DNA from 3 places in the Nocardia sp. JCM 38205 genome. Region 2 is predicted to be linked to each of the others. Evidence: riboswitches for the same ligand, from Rfam matches in the RefSeq annotation. Region 2 holds a riboswitch; each other region holds the start of a gene.
What was found. Region 2 has a riboswitch for S-adenosylmethionine ahead of AC4HOU_RS09615 (rhodanese-like domain-containing protein). Riboswitches for the same ligand answer to the same signal wherever they lie in the genome.

Region 1: another riboswitch for S-adenosylmethionine. It lies ahead of AC4HOU_RS20320 (ABC transporter substrate-binding protein); the one in region 2 lies ahead of AC4HOU_RS09615 (rhodanese-like domain-containing protein).
Region 3: another riboswitch for S-adenosylmethionine. It lies ahead of AC4HOU_RS12650 (aminotransferase class V-fold PLP-dependent enzyme); the one in region 2 lies ahead of AC4HOU_RS09615 (rhodanese-like domain-containing protein).

Annotation. Positions count from the first base shown of each region.
Region 1 is NZ_JBYHFL010000005.1:308,081-313,405, forward strand. It holds gene AC4HOU_RS20310 (LppM family (lipo)protein) at 1-83, shown strand, start outside; gene AC4HOU_RS20315 (glycosyltransferase family 2 protein) at 119-1,336, shown strand; SAM riboswitch class I at 1,526-1,619, shown strand; gene AC4HOU_RS20320 (ABC transporter substrate-binding protein) at 1,697-3,322, shown strand; gene AC4HOU_RS20325 (ABC transporter permease) at 3,319-4,299, shown strand; gene AC4HOU_RS20330 (ABC transporter permease) at 4,289-5,179, shown strand; gene AC4HOU_RS20335 (dipeptide ABC transporter ATP-binding protein) at 5,176-5,325, shown strand, end outside.
Region 2 is NZ_JBYHFL010000002.1:617,193-622,517, forward strand. It holds gene AC4HOU_RS09605 (FAD-dependent oxidoreductase) at 1-1,190, opposite strand, end outside; gene AC4HOU_RS09610 (Rv0361 family membrane protein) at 1,356-1,826, shown strand; SAM riboswitch class IV at 1,892-2,006, shown strand; gene AC4HOU_RS09615 (rhodanese-like domain-containing protein) at 2,026-2,442, shown strand; gene AC4HOU_RS09620 (O-succinylhomoserine sulfhydrylase) at 2,439-3,653, shown strand; gene AC4HOU_RS09625 (DJ-1/PfpI family protein) at 3,768-4,406, shown strand; gene AC4HOU_RS09630 (MarR family winged helix-turn-helix transcriptional regulator) at 4,403-4,879, shown strand; gene AC4HOU_RS09635 (serine hydrolase domain-containing protein) at 5,038-5,325, shown strand, end outside.
Region 3 is NZ_JBYHFL010000003.1:199,689-205,013, forward strand. It holds gene AC4HOU_RS12645 (Pls/PosA family non-ribosomal peptide synthetase) at 1-2,939, opposite strand, end outside; SAM riboswitch class IV at 3,143-3,256, shown strand; gene AC4HOU_RS12650 (aminotransferase class V-fold PLP-dependent enzyme) at 3,302-4,621, shown strand; gene AC4HOU_RS12655 (flavin reductase family protein) at 4,810-5,280, opposite strand.

The sequences.
Region 1 (5,325 bases), on a different contig from region 2:
TCAACCGCAATCCGGCGCCGCCGAACGCCCCGGAACCGAGCTTCGACCTCGGCCGTTGGTGGCGCGAAGTGCGCAGTAAGTAGGTAAGGGTGTGCCGGCCCGGCGTGGTCGAGCGACGATGACCGGCGGGGCTGGTGGGTTGCGGCGTCGGCGCGCCGCTTCCGATGCGCGAGCGCGGCGCGAACCGCATCCGCTGGTCGCGCGGGCGGTGCGGGTGGGCGCCGGGATCGCGGTGGCGGGATGCGCTGTCGCGGTGGGGAATCTGCTGACGATGCGCCGGTTGCGGCCTGGCCCGCCGGTGCCCGAGCCCGTGGCCGTCTGTGTCCCCGCGCGCGACGAGGCCGAGCGGCTGCCGCGGCTGGTCGCGGATCTGCGCGCGCAGACGGGTGTGCCCGGGTTGCGGGTGCTGATCCTCGATGACGGCTCGACCGATGGCACCGAGACGGCGGCGCGGCACGCGGCCGGCGACGACCCGCGCATCACCGTGCTGCGCTGCGACGACGAACCCGAGCCGGGGTGGACCGGTAAGGCCGCCGCGTGCGCCGGGCTGGCCGAGGCGGCCGCCGCGACCGGCGCCACCGCGTTGATCTTCGTCGATGCCGACGTGCGGCTGGCACCCGCGGCGATCGCCGCGGCGGTGACCGAATTGCGGGCGCGGCGTTGCGCACTGGTCTCGCCCTGGCCGCGGCAACTCGCGCACTCGGCCGCCGAACAACTGGTACAGCCGCTGCTGTGCTGGTCGTGGGCCACGACGCTGCCGATCGCGCTCGCGAACCGGGGTGCGCGCCCGTCGATGGCGGTGGCGTGCGGGCAGTTCCTGGCCTTCGACGCGGCGGCCTACCGAGCCATCGGCGGGCATGCGGCGGTGGCGGGCAGCGTCACCGAGGATCTCGATATCGCCAGGGTGATGCGGCGTCAGGGCCTGCGCACCGAAGTGGTGGCGGCCGGATCGATGGCATGCACCCGCATGTACCGTGATGCGGCCGAACTGGAGGCCGGGTATACGCGGTGGCTCTGGTCGGCCTACGGCGGTTCGGCGGCAGGTGGTTTCGCGGTGGGCGCCGTTGCCGCGCTCGCCTACTGGGTGCCGCCGCTGGCCCTGGTTGCCGGGCACGGGCGGGTCCGGCGGATCGGCCTGATGGGCTATGTGGCCGCGGTCGCGGGACGCCTCGTGACCTGCCGCCTGGACAGCGGTGCGGCACCCGGTCGCGACGACATCCTCGCCGCGTGCGCCCATCCGGTATCGGTCGCGGCCTACCTCTACCTCTGGGCACGTTCACGCCGCGCCCGGCGGCGCCGGACACTCGTGTGGAAGGGCCGCTCGCTCACGCAGTGAGGCCGAGACCCGTGATCTCACACTCTCCGAGCAGGCGCCCGCGGCACCCGTTTCGCACCCCTACCCGACCGCGCACCGGCTCGCCGGACAAGGGCTCAACTCACCCTGATTACTACCATTGTGCTGCGGTTTCCCTGCGACGCATGATGATTCGGCCCGACCGGAGGCCCACCCGGTTCCGGTCCGGCGACACCATCCAGAGCGACCGAGAGACCTGGCTCGCCGACGTCGCAGCAACCCCCCGGTCCACGGGTGCGGGTGCTTCTGCCGGGACCGATGGAGGCACACATGGTCGAGTCCGCAGTCCGCACGTCGCGGCGACGCGCCGGGCTCGTCGGTCGTGTCAGAAAGGACGACGACATGGCCGTACCCGTCAAGGCGGCTTTTGCCGGCGCGGTGCTCACCGCCGCCACCCTGGCCGCCTGCGGCTCCGGGACCACGACGCCGGGGCCCGACGCGGGCCCTCCGCAGCCGGGCGGGGTGTTGCGCTATGGCCTGTCACAGGCACCGACCTGCGCCGATCCCGCGCAGGCAGGCACCAACCAGACGATCTATGTGACGCGGCAGGTGGTCGATTCGCTGACCGACCAAGATCCCGAGACCGGCGAGTTGCGGCCGTGGCTGGCCACCAGCTGGGAGATCGCCCCGGACGCGAAGACGTTCACCTTCCACCTCGCCGACGGGGTGAGCTTCAGCGACGGCACACCGCTGACCGCCGACTCGGTGCGCAAGAGCTTCGATTCGATCGTGCGCACCCTCGGCGCCGTCAAGGCACCGCTGGGCAGCAGCTACCTCACCGGCTATGTCGGCACCACGGTGGTCGATCCGTTGACGGCGCGGGTGGAGTTCAGCGCGCCGAATACGCAATTCCTGCAAGCGTCCTCGACGCCGCAGCTCGGCATCCTCGCCGACGCCACCACCGCCTTGCCCGCCGAGGACCGCTGCGCGGGTACGGCGACGGTGGGCTCGGGTCCGTTCACCTACGCCGACTACCGCCAGGACGTCTCCGCCACGCTGGTGAAACGCCCCGGCTACCGCTGGGGCTCGGCGGTGTTCGGCCATCGGGGTGAGGCCTACCTCGACCGCATCGAGTTCACCGTGGTGCCCGAATCCGGGGTGCGGACCGGTTCGCTGTCCTCGGATCAGCTCGATGCGGCCAGCGACGCGCTCCCCCAGGACGCACCGCAGATCGAGGCCGGCGGTGGCCGGGTGCTCAGCACCCCCAATCCGGGTATCCCGTTCGGATTCCAGCCGAATGTGACCCGTGGACCGTTGCGTGATCCCGACGTGCGCCGTGCGCTGCTCACCGCGATCGACCGGCGCGAGCTCGTCGACACCGTGCTCGGGCCGCAGTTCCGTCCGGCGACCAGTGTGCTCGCTTCCAGAACGCCGGGATACCAGGATCTTTCCCGGACAGTGAGTTTCGATCCCGACGCCGCGCGGGCCATCCTCGATCGGGCGGGCTGGCTGCCCGACGCGGACGGCATCCGGGTCAAGGATGGGCAGCGCCTGGGATTCGCGGTGACGTTCAGTCAGGTGTTCGCCGGTAATCAGGCGATCCTCGAACTGATCCAGCAGCAGCTGCGGTCGGTGGGCGTGGACCTCACGCTGGACCTGGTGTCCATCGCCGAGTACACCGCACGGCAGAACAGCAAGGATTTCGACGCGCTGTACTACAACAGCACCCGCGCCGACGGCGACATCCTGCGCACCGGATTCGGCCTGGACGGCCGCAATTTCAATGTCCGCCCGCCGATCCAGGCTCTCGACGACGTGCTGACCGCACAACTCGGTGCGGTGGACCCACAGGCACGGGCGGCGCTGATCGGGCAGGCCCAGCAGCAGATCCTCGATCAGGGACTGTGGATCCCGACCGTCGAGTTGTCGCAGGCCATCGGTGCGGGCCCGGCCGTGCAGGACCTGAAGTTCGACGCCTCGGCCCGGTTGCAGTTCTTCGACACCTGGCTGAGCGGACGTCGGCCATGACCCGGTATGTGCTGCTGCGGTGCGTGGCCGCGGTCTGGGTGCTGTGGGCGGCGTTCACCATCTCCTTCGTCGTGCTGTACCTGCTGCCGTCGGATCCGGTGGCCATCGCGGCCGACGGCGGTGGCGGCGGCACCCCGGTGGACGCGGCCGCCCTCGCCGAGATGCGCGCCAGGTACGGCCTGGATCAACCGCTGTGGGAGCAGTACCTGAGTTCGCTGTCGCATGCGGTGCGCGGCGATCTGGGCCGCTCCATCGCCACCGGGCAGCCGGTCACCGAGGCGATCGTCGACGCCCTGCCCTCGACTCTCGCCCTCACCGGGCTTGCCCTGCTGTTCGCCGCGGCCGGCGGCACCGCGCTGGCCTTCGCCGCCACCTACACCCGCACACCGTGGCTGCGTTCGGCCCTGGCCGCGCTGCCGCCGGTCGGGGTATCGATGCCGACGTTCTGGACCGCGCTGATCCTGTTGCAGCTGTTCTCCTTTCGCTGGCAGCTGGCGCCCGCGTTCGGTGGGCTGGTGCTGCCGGCAGTGACGCTGGCCATCCCGATCGGGGCGGTGATCGCGCAGGTGCTGGCCGCCGGGCTGGAATCGACGTGGCGGCAGCCGTTCACCGAAGTGGCGCTGGCCAAGGGCGCCTCGCGCTGGTGGGTGCAACGCAGGCATGTGGCGCGATTGGCGAGCGTGCCCGCGTTCACCATCGCCGGTGTGCTGGTGGGCACCATGCTCGCCGGTTCGGTGGTGGTGGAGACGGTGTTCGCCCGGCCGGGGCTCGGCCGGCTCACTCAGACGTCGGTGCTGGCCCAGGACATTCCGGTGGTGCAGGGCATCGTGCTGGTGAGCGCGCTGGCCTTCGTCGTCGTCAACCTCGCGGTGGATCTGCTGTATCCCGTGCTGGATCCGCGAATCGCCGGAGGTGGGGGTCGTGCCGGGCACTCGGTGCGCCCGAGCGAGCGCAGGGAGGTCACCGATGTCGCTTGAGCTGCTCGAACGGCCCGCGACGACGACCGCTGCGGCCGAGGAACGGAAGCAGCCGCCGCGCCGGCGCCGGGCGTGGCACCTGGTGCGCGGCAACGCGGCCCTGATTCCGGCGAGCGCGGTGCTCGTGCTGGTTATCGGCTGGGCGCTGGCGCCGTCGGTGTTCGCCGGCGGCGACCCGTTGAAAGGTGTTCCGGCACAGAAATTCCAGCCGCCCAGCGCCGAGCACTGGTTCGGTACCGACAATCTCGGCCGCGACCTGTACACGCGGATGGTGCACGGAGCGGGCCTGTCGCTCACCGCGACCCTGACGGCGGTCGCCATCGCCCTGGTGGCCGGCACGCTGCTCGGCCTGCTCGCCGGTGCGCTCGGCGGTGTGGTGGACATGGTCGTGATGCGGGTTGTCGATGTGCTGCTGTCGGTTCCGGCGCTGCTGCTGTCGCTGGCGCTGGTGACCGCGCTCGGTTTCGGCACCCGGAATGTGGCCATCGCCGTGGGCGTTTCGCTGATCGCCAACTTCGCCAGGGTGATGCGCTCGGAGGTGCTTCGGGTGCGCCGGGCGGCCTATGTGGAGGCGGCACGGGCGTCGGGAGTGCGCTGGTACACGGTGCTGGCCCGGCACATCCTGCCCAATTCCTATCCCCCGGTGCTCGCGCTGGCCGCGGTCGAGTTCGGCATGGCGGTGCTCGCGGTGTCGGCGCTGAGCTTCCTCGGGTACGGCACCGCACCGCCCACCCCCGAATGGGGATCGCTGATCTCGGAGGGCCGCAACTACCTGGCCACCGCCTGGTGGCTGACGACGCTGCCCGGCCTGGTGATCATCGCCGTCGTCCTGTCCGCCCAGCGCGTGGGTCGCGCCGTCACGAGGAGTGCACACCGATGAGCGACAACACCGCCGTCGACGTCCTGTCCCCCGCCGACGACCACGAGGCGCCCACCGACGCCGAGGAACTCCTACGGGTCCGGCAGTTGCGGGTGCGTTACCGCACCGGCGACGGGCCGGTCACCGCCCTCGACGGCGTCTCGCTC
Region 2 (5,325 bases):
TTGCTGTCGTCGAGCAGGCAGGCCACGGTCTCGTTGGCGTCGCCCTTGGTGTGGCCGATGAGGCCGACCGGGCCGCGCTTGATCCAGCCGGTGACGTAGGTGGCGGGCATGTAGCGCGCCTTGCCGTCGGCGTCTTCGTCGGCCAGCACGCGGCCGGCCTCGTTGGGCACCACGCCGGCCTGATCGTCGAAGGGCAGGTTGGTGATGTTCTGCGACAGGTAGCCGACGGCGCGGTAGACCGCCTGCACATCCCAGGTCTTGTACTCGCCGGTGCCCTTGACGTTGCCGGTGCCGTCGAGCTGGGTGCGCTCGGTCTTGAGGCCGACGACCTTGCCGTTCTCGTCGCCGAGCACCTCGGCGGGCGACTCGAAGAAGTGCAGGTAGAGCCGGTGCGGGCGGTTGCCCTGATCGCGGATGGCCCACTGCTCGAGGGTGTTGGCGACCATGTCGACCTGCTTGGAGTGGCGGCGCGCGGCCTCGGAGCCCTCGTCGTAGTCGATGTCCTCGGGATCGACGATGACCTCGATGGTCGGCGAATGATCCAGTTCGCGCAGCTCCAGCGGGGTGAACTTGGCCTGCGCCGGGCCGCGACGCCCGAAGACGTGCACCTCGACGGCCTTGTTCTCCTTGAGGCCCTTGTAGACGTTCGGCGGGATCTCCGTGGGCAGCAGTTCGTCGCCGGTCTTGGCCAGCACGCGCGCGATGTCCAGCGCGACGTTGCCGACACCGAGGACGGCGACCTTCTCCGCATCCAGCGGCCAGGTGCGCGGCACATCCGGGTGGCCGTCGTACCAGGAGACGAAGTCGGCGGCGCCGTAGGAGCCGTCCAGGTCGATACCGGGGATCGGCAGGGCGCGGTCGGCGTTGGCGCCGGTGGAGAAGATCACCGCGTCGTAGTAGACCCGCAGGTCGTCGAGGGTGATGTCGGAGCCGTAATCGATATTGCCGAGCAGGCGAACCTGCGGCTTGTCGAGCACCTTGTGCAGGGCGGTGATGATGCCCTTGATGCGCGGGTGGTCGGGGGCGACGCCGTAGCGGATCAGGCCGAACGGCGCCGGCATGCGCTCATAGAGGTCGATGGACACATCCGCATCCGACTTCATCAACGCGTCGGCGGCGTAGATACCGGCCGGTCCGGCACCCACGATCGCGATGCGGAGCGGGCGTGCAGCTGCGGTCTGTTCGGTCATCGTTTACGCGCACCTTATTGGTCGAGACAGTTAATGGGCGTCGGTGTTTAGCTTAGGCTAACTTGACGCACGGCTGGATTTCACCTGCACGGCACCGGCCGCGATCCCGCCGATTCTATCGGGGGCCTCGCGAGTGGCCTCGGGGGACCAAGGGATCATCAGCTCATGAGCGATCAGCAGCCAGATCCGGGCGCGGCCCGGCGCGAACCGGGCGACGAGCCCGAATCCGGCGATTCGACCCGGTCGATGGCGCCGTTCATCATCGCCGCGGTGATCGCGGCGCTCGTGCTCGCCGTCATCGTCATCGCCGAGCTGGTCTCGCCGGTTGAGAAAAATGTCACAGAGGCCGACCGGGTAGCCGCCGCGGTGCGTGACTTCGGTGAGGTGAGTTCGCGCTACGGCCTGCTTCCGCCGGAGGAGGCGGTGTGCCCGGACTTCGATCCGAAGCGCTCGCCGATGGCGGGCAGGCTGGACGAAGGCGAGACCGGAAAAGCCGTAGAAATCACGAAACTCGAGGATCTGAAGGTCGAGGGCGACCGCGCGACCGCCACCGTCACCAGCAAGGTCGATGGCGCCGAGGCAGCCGGGAACTGGACCCTGAAACGGGTCGACAACACCTGGCTGGTCTGCCACTGAACCCCAGCGCAAGGCCCTGATCGGGGGTTTGACAGGGCAACCCCCGGCCAGGCAATCTCATTTCAGGTCATGAGTGCCAGCGTCAAGCCCCGGCTTGCTGGCCGGCAACCCTCCTCCGCGGTGGGGTGCTCCGGGTGACGACCTGGCGCGCATCGAAGCCAGATGCGGCAAGTGCGGATTCTCGAGGAAGGTGCCACACATGACTTATGCCGGCGACATCACTCCGAAACAGGCGTGGGAGATATTGCGCGACGATCCCCGGGCGGTTCTGGTGGACGTGCGGACCGAGGCCGAATGGAAATTCGTCGGCATCCCCGACACCAGCGCCATCGACCGGCAGACCGTGCTGATCGAATGGGTCGACGGCACCGGCGCGCGTAATCCCGAGTTCGCCCAGCAGCTGCGCACCATCCTCGACGGGCGTGACCCGGATGCCCCGGTGGTGTTCCTGTGTCGCTCCGGCCAGCGTTCGGCGCATGCCGCCAGCCTGGCGACCAGCGCGGGCATCGAGCCGTCGTACAACGTCAGCGAGGGGTTCGAGGGCCCGCTCGACGAGTTCGGTCACCGCGGTAGCGCCGGCTGGCGTGCCGACGGCCTGCCCTGGCGGCAGTCGTGATCACCGGCGGTGCGTTCGACCGGCCGCTGCCGGAGGGCGTCGGTCCGGCCACCCTCGGCGTGCGCGGCGGCCTGCGGCGCTCTGGGTTCGAGGAGACCTCCGAAGCGCTCTACCTGACCTCGGGCTTCGTCTACGAGAGTGCGGAGGCGGCCGAGGCGGCGTTCACCGGTGACGTCGAGCATTTCGTCTACTCCCGCTACGGCAATCCGACGGTCGCCACCTTCGAGGAGCGGATGCGGCTGATCGACGGCGCCGAAGCGTGCTTCGCCACCGCCAGCGGCATGGCAGCGGTCTTCACCGCGCTGGGCGCGCTGCTCGGTGCGGGTGACCGGCTGGTGGCCGCGCGCAGTCTGTTCGGTTCGTGTTTCGTGGTGTGCAACGAGATTCTGCCGCGCTGGGGCGTGGAGACGGTGTTCGTCGACGGCGAGGATCTCGACCAGTGGGAGCAGGCGCTGTCGGTGCCGACCACCGCGGTGTTCTTCGAGACCCCTGCCAACCCGATGCAGACCCTGGTCGACGTGCGCCGGGTGAGCGAGCTGGCCCATGCGGCGGGCGCGAAAGTGGTGCTGGACAACGTCTTCGCTACGCCCCTGCTGCAACGCGGCTTCGAGCTCGGTGCCGATGTGGTGGTGTATTCGGGCACCAAGCACATCGACGGGCAGGGCCGGGTGCTCGGCGGTGCGATCCTCGGTTCCGCGGATTACATCGGCGGGCCGGTCAAGAATCTGATGCGCCACACCGGCCCCGCGCTCAGCCCGTTCAACGCCTGGACGCTGCTCAAGGGCCTGGAGACGATGCCGCTGCGGGTGAAGCATTCGACCGAATCCGCCCTGCGGATCGCGCGGTTCCTGGAGGGCAACGACGCTGTCAGCTGGGTGAAATACCCGTTCCTGGAATCGCATCCGCAATACGACCTGGCCGCGAGTCAGATGAGCGGCGGCGGCACCGTTGTCACCTTCGAGTTGAAGGCGCCCGAGCACGAGGCGAAGAAGCGCGCCTTCGAGGTGCTGAACCGGCTGCGCATCGTCGACCTGTCCAACAACCTGGGTGATGCGAAGACCCTGATCACCCATCCGGCCACCACAACCCATCGCGCGATGGGGCCGGAGGGACGCGCCACCATCGGGCTCAGCGACGGTGTCGTGCGCATCTCGGTGGGGCTAGAGGATGTGGAGGATCTGCTCGGCGATCTGGAGCACGCGCTGAGCTGAGTTCGCTCGCCGCGGCGTCCGTACGCTGCGGAAAGGGCCGGTGCCCGGTGGTGCCGGCCCTTTTTCACATCCGAGGTATTGACAGCATCCTGTCAAACATGACAGCATACTGTCATGACCACGAAGACAGTGCACGTAGCCGTTTACGATCTGCTCGCCGACTGGGAAGTGGGTGCGGCGATCGCGCAGATCAACCACAACGTGGGTTTGCAGCGCGAACCCGGTAGCTTTCAGGTCCGCACTGTCGCGCCGATGGGCGAGACCGTGACCACCATGGGCGGGATGCGCATCGTGCCGGATCTGGCGCTGGCCGAACTCGACGCCGCCGACAGTGCGCTGCTGATCCTGCCGGGATCGGAACTGTGGGACCGCGGCGGACTCAGTGGTTTCGCCTACGCGGCGCGGAAGTTCCTCGAAGCGGGCGTTCCGGTCGCCGCCATCTGCGGTGCCACCTTCGGCCTCGCCAAAGAGGGCCTGCTCGATGAGCGCCGGCACACCAGCGGCGCCGCCGAATACCTCGCCGCGAGCGGATATGCCGGGGCGGCCAACTATGTCGACGCGCCCGCGGTCACCGATGGTGACCTGATCACCGCGGGCCCCTCCGCGCCATGGGAATTCGCCCGGGAGATCTTCGCCAGGCTCGACCTGTTCGAGCCGCAGGTGCTCGATGCCTGGTACCGGCTGTTCGCCAAGAGCGATGCGTCCGCGTACCCCGTGCTGGCCGAGTGGGAGGCCAAGGCGGCGGCCTCGTGAGTGTCGATTCCGGCCGGTCTGTCGCCGCCCATGCCGAGCAGGATCTGTTCAGTACCGCGGCGATCACCACATTCCGCTTGAACGGCCAATTCCTCGCCATCGCCGAGGAATTGGCCGCCCCGGCCGGGATGACGGCGGCCTGGTGGCAGGTGCTCGGCGCCGTGCTGCGCGGGCCGCAGTCGGTCGCCGGCATCGCCCGCGCCATGGGCATCACCCGCCAGAGCGTGCAGCGCATCGCGGACCTGCTGGTCGACAAGGGGCTGGCCGAGTACCGCCCCAATCCGGCGCACCGGCGCGCCAAGCTGGTGGCGGTCACCGAATCCGGCCGCGCGGCGATCGCCCTGATCCGTCCGCACCATGCGGTGATGGCCCAGCGGTTGGCCGACGAACTCGGCCCCGATTTCGCGCCGACCGTTGCCGCGTTGGTGCGCCTCAGTGCGGCGCTCGACGTCATCGGCACACCGCGCGAATAGGCGGGCAGTCGGTCGCGGACCCGGCGTGTCCGGGGACCTGCTCGGGCTCCATCGACGACGGCCGCGGCGAGACGGCCTGCGGGGTAACCCCTGCACCTGTCGTGGGTCGCAGGATGAAACGGCTGCTCGCCGGGGCTGAAACGTGTTCTAATTTCGCTATGGCGGTCGACGGCAGATGCGATCCAGCGTTTCGCGCGGTACGCGAGGTGTTCGAGGCCAACCTGGCCGACGGCCGGGATACGGGGGCGGCCGTGGCCGTCTTCGTCGGCGGTGAGCCGGTCGTCGATCTCTGGGGCGGGGTGGCGGACGTGAAGACGGGGCGGGCCTGGGATCGGGATACGCCATGCGTGTCGTTCTCGTGCACGAAGGCCGTCACCGCGGCGGCGGCATTGATGGTCGCCGAGCGGGAAGGCATCGACCCCACCGCGCCGGTCGCCCGCTGGTGG
Region 3 (5,325 bases), on a different contig from region 2:
GTGGTGAACTTCGGCAGCAGCAATACCGTCGAAGCTTCCACCCGCTTACCGATCTTGGCGCCGAGCAGCCGCAACCAGATGGGGGTGAGCAGGCTGGCGTAGAGCGGGAACAGGAAGTTGCGGGCGCCGTCGAGCAGCCGTTCGGTGGCCCACACCTGCCAGCCGACGCGGCTGCGAACCGGGTGGTAGCCCTCGGTGAGGCCGAGGCTGAGCACCCGCACCGCGAGCACCGTGGCCACGGCGTAGACGAGCAGGCTCACCAGGGTGGCCACCGGCAGCATGAGCAGGCCACGTCCGAGTGCGCCCGCGATGGTGGTGGTGTCGCGGATCCACCAGACGATCAGCGCGCCACCGGCGGCCAGCCCGAGAATGGGCATCGCGGCCAGGCCCATCGAGCTGATGGCGAACGCGAGCACCCAGTGAATCGCGCGTTTCGGCGTCTCGGCGGGCCAGCGGTGCCTGGCCTTGCCGACCTTCACCGCGGGCGAGCCCGCCCACTCCTGATCCGGCTTGACCTTCCCGGAGACCGCCGAACCGGCCGCGATCTCGGCGTCACGGCCGATCTTGGTGCCGGGCAGCAGGATCGAGCGCGCGCCGATCACCGCGCCGCGGCCGACCACGATGGGCCCGATATGCACGACGTCGCCGTCGATCCAGTAACCGGACAGGTCCACTTCGGGCTCGACGCTGCATCCGTCGCCGAGTTCGAGCATTCCGGTCACCGGCGGCAGCGTGTGCAGGTCGACGCCCTTGCCGATCTTCGCGCCCAATGCCCGCGCGAACGGCACCATCCACGGTGCGCCGGACAGGTTCTCGGCACCACTGGCCTCCGAGAGCCGCACCGCCGCCCACAGCCGCAGATGCACCGAACCACCGCGCGGATAGCTGCCGGGTGCGACCCCGCGCAACAGCAGCCGGGCGCCTGCGACACAGATGCTCATCCGGCCCAGCGGGGTGATGAAGACGACGAACAGCAGCAGCGTCCACCACCACGACAGCTGCGGCAGCCAGGGCAGCGCGCCCGCCCAGCTCGCGATATTGCCCGCGATGGCCAACCAGGTGAGCCATTGCAGGCCGGTGAGCGTGGTCAACGGAAGGGTGGCGAGGACTTGGGCGCACTGTGCGGACAGCGGCGTCGGGCGGACGGTCCGTTCGACGACGGCGTCCGACGGCGCGGTCTCGTCGAGGAATTCGGCCAGCGCGCCCAGCCGCGGATGGTCGTACAGGTCGGCGACCGCGATGCGCGGATACCGTTGCCGCAGTGCGGTCACCAGCTGTGCCGCCGAGAGCGAGCCGCCGCCGAGATCGAAGAAATCAGCGTCCGCGCCGGTGATCTCGGCGCCGAGGATCGAACTCCACAGCTCGGCCACCCAGGCGGCGGTGCCGGTGAGCCCGTGGTCGACGGTCTCGTCGCTGCCGCCCACCGGCCAGGGCAGGGCGTCGCGGTCGACTTTGCCCGAGGTGCGGGTGGGTAGTTCCGGCACCACCACCAGCCGCGGCACCAGCGGGGCGGGCAATTGCTCGGCGAGCAGCGCGCGGGCGGCCTTGATGTCGTAATCGGGTGGGATACCGGTGAGGTAGCCGACCAGGATCTGATTGCCTGCGGCGGTGGTGCGGACGGCGGCGGCCGCACCGCTCACCCCGGGCAGATGTTGCAGCGCGTTGTCGAGTTCGCCGAGTTCGATGCGGCGCCCGCCCACCTTCACCTGATCGTCGGCGCGGCCGATGAAGACCAGTCCGGCCTTGTCGTTGCGCACCAGATCGCCGCTGCGGTAGGCGCGTTCCCAGCCGAGGGAGGCCAGCGGCGCGTACTTCTCGGCGTCCTTGGCCGGATCCAGATAGCGGGCCAGGCCGACGCCGCCGATCACCAGTTCGCCGGATTCGCCCTCGCCCACCGGATTACCGGCGGCGTCGACGACGGCCAGATCCCAGCCGTCCAGCGGCAAACCGATGCGCACCGGCCAGTTCCCGTCCAGCAGCGCCGCGCACGCGACGACGGTGGTTTCGGTGGGGCCGTAGGTGTTCCACACCTCGCGTTCGGATTCCGGGTCGCCCGCCAGACGTTCGGCCAGCTCCGGCGGCACGGCCTCGCCGCCGAAGATGAGCAGCCGCACCGGTTCCAGCGCTTCGGCGGGCCAGGTCGCCGCCAGCGTCGGCACGGTGGAGACGACGCTGATCTCGTGCCGCACCAGCCACGGACCGAGATCGGCGCCGGTGCGCACCAGCGCGCGAGGTGCGGGGACCAGACAGCCGCCGTGCCGCCAGGCCAGCCACATCTCCTCACAGGAGGCGTCGAAGGCCACCGACAGTCCGGCCAGCACCCGGTCGCCGGGGCCGATCGGGGCATCGCGGAGGAACAACCGGGCCTCGGCGTCGACCAGGGCGGCAGCGTTGCGATGGGTTACCGCAACACCTTTCGGCGTGCCGGTGGAGCCGGAGGTGAAGATGATCCAGGCGTCGTCGGCGGGGGAGGGCTGCTGCGGCCCGTCGGGTTGCCCATCGTTTGCCGTGCTGGCGTGCTCGGTCGCTTCGATCCCGGCGGCGGTGACGATCGCGGTGACCCGCGCCTCGCCGAAGACCAGGCGGGCGCGTTCGTCGGGATCGTCGGCGTCCACGGGTACGTAGGCCGCGCCCGCGTGCAGTACCGCGAGAATCGTGACGTAGAGCTCACGGGTACCGGACGGCATCCGCACCCCGACGCGGTCGCCGCGCCGCACCCCCGCCGCGCCGAGGCGCTCGACCGTCGCGGCGATCTCGGCGAGGAGCTCGGTGTAGGTGAGGGCGGTATCGCCGTCGTCGATGGCGGGGGCGTCCGGATGGGCACGTGCCGTCTCGGCGAGGATGTCGACCAGCGTTCGCGCAGGTGGGGCGAGGGTCGAACGTAGCAGCGGATCGAGCTCCTGGACCGAACCATCGGTGTCGATCTGCGGCTGGAGCATCACGTCCGGCCCACCTTCCTCAGCACTGTCCGGCAGTAACCATGTTCGGCGGTACGGCCTCACCAACTAATTCTCGAAGACGGTTGTTTCATACGAGGGTTACCAATGGGCAAACGGAAAACACCCCGGTGACCAGTAGTCAACGGTACCCGCAGCGCGGGACGGGTTGACAGCGGCGCGGCCGGTCTGCCAATCTCGCCACAGGTCATGAGTGCCAGCGTCAAGCCCCGGCTTGCTGGCCGGCAACCCTCCTCCGCGGTGGGGTGCTCCGGGTGACGACCGGGCCGACGCCCGACCGGGCGCGGCAAGCGCGGACTCGACGAATCCTCTTTCGCGGGTCCCTAAGCCGATGGGATGACGTGATGACCGCTGTGTTCGATCAGACCTGTGCCGCCCTCGCCAGGGTCTCCGGAGACGACCTCCAGGTACCCCTCGTACAGGGCGGGACCTGCACTTACGCCAATTTCGACTATGCCGCGAGCGCGCCCGCGCTGGCTCAGGTCGCCGACCGGGTGCAGCGGCTGCTGCCGCTCTACGCCAGCGTGCACCGCGGCGCCGGCTACGCCTCGCGGATCTCCACCGAATGCTATGAGGCCGCCCGCGGTTCGGTGGCCCGGTTCCTGGATGCGGCAGACGACCAGGTGGTGGTCTTCACCCGCAACACCACCGACTCGCTGAACCTGCTCGCCGCCTGCGTGCCCGGCGACACGGTGGTGCTCGATGTCGAACACCACGCCAATTTCCTGCCCTGGCAACGGCGTGGGCGGCGCGTGGTGGCCGCGGCCGATACCGTCGAGGAGACGATTCGCCGGCTCGTCGCCGAGTTGTGCGCGAAACCGGCTGCGCTGCTGGCGGTTACCGGTGCCTCCAATGTGACCGGGGAAGTGCTGCCGCTGGCCCGGCTGGCCGAGATCGCCCACCAGTGCGGCGCCCGCATCCTGGTCGACGCCGCGCAGCTGGCACCGCATCGGCGAATCAGCCTGCGCGAGTGCGGCATCGATTATCTCGCTTTCTCCGGTCACAAGCTGTACGCGCCGTTCGGCGCGGGGGTGCTGGTGGGTAAGCGGGATTGGCTCGATGCGGCGCCGCCGTACCTGGCCGGCGGTGGTGCGGTGCGTGAGGTGCGCGTCGACGGCACCGAGTGGGCACCCGCGCCGCAACGGCACGAGGCCGGTTCGCCGAATGTGCTCGGTGTCGCGGCCCTGGCCGCTGCCTGCGACGCACTGTCCGAGATCGACGCCGAGCGGGTGATCGCGCACGAACGGCGGCTCGCCGAGCGGCTGCGCGCGGGCTTGTGCGCGATCCCGGGTGTGCGGCTGCTGCGCCTGTGGTCCGACAGCCCCGACACCGTCGGCATCGTCGCCTTCACACTCGACGGTTTCGCACCCGGCCAGGTGGCTGCGTATCTGTCGGCCGAACACGGCATCGGTGTGCGCGACGGCCGGTTCTGCGCGCATCCGCTGCTGGCCAGGCTGGGGCTCGATGGCGCGCTGCGCGCGAGCATCGGCCTCGGCACCGATTCCGCCGACGTGGACCGGCTGGTCTCGGCGGTCGCCGCGCTCGTGCAGGACGGCCCCGCATGGGATTACACCTGCACCAGCGGGCTGTGGAATCCGAGCCCGGAAACCAGGTCGTTCACCGGCGCCGAGGATGCGGGTGCGGCGCCCTGCCTCATCGGCTGACCGCCGGCACCGGCCACCGAGGTGTTGCGGGATTCTGGACGACCCGGTGCGAGCACTGCCGCCATCGCATCGGCCCCGGGGCGCAGCCGCTTGCCGTCACTCCGTGGCACCCTCTGCGCGGAGCGGCTGGGTGCCGGTGCGTGGTCCAGCAGCCGGTCAGAGCAGGCCGGGCAGGTGACCGCGCCGAATCAGTCCTCGTCCAGCGGGGTGGGGCGGTGGTAGCGCCCGTTGTGATACAGCAGCGGCGCGGCCGCCGGCTTCTCCTCGGTGGCGTCGTGCACGCGGGTCACCCGGCCGACGATGAAGGTGTGATCGCCGATGGGAATGCGCTGCTCGACGGTGGTGCGCAGCCAGATCGGCGTACCGTGCAGGACCGGTTCGCCGGTGTCCAGCGTGGTCCACAGCGACCGGTCGGTGAAGCGTTCCTCGGCGCTGCGCGCGAACCGCTGCGCGATATGGCGCTGATGTTCGCCGAGGAAATGGATCACCACCGAATCCGCCTCGCTCATCGCCGCCAGGCTCGACGAGGTGTGCGCGATATTGAACGACACCAGCGGCGGTTCCAGCGACAGCGACGCGAACGAGGTCGCCGTGAACCCGACCGGGCCGTTCGGCGACGACAATGTCACCACCGTCACCCCGGACGGATAGTGCCGCATCGAGGCGCGGTACTGCTCGGCGGTGATGCCGCTCAGGTCGTCGGG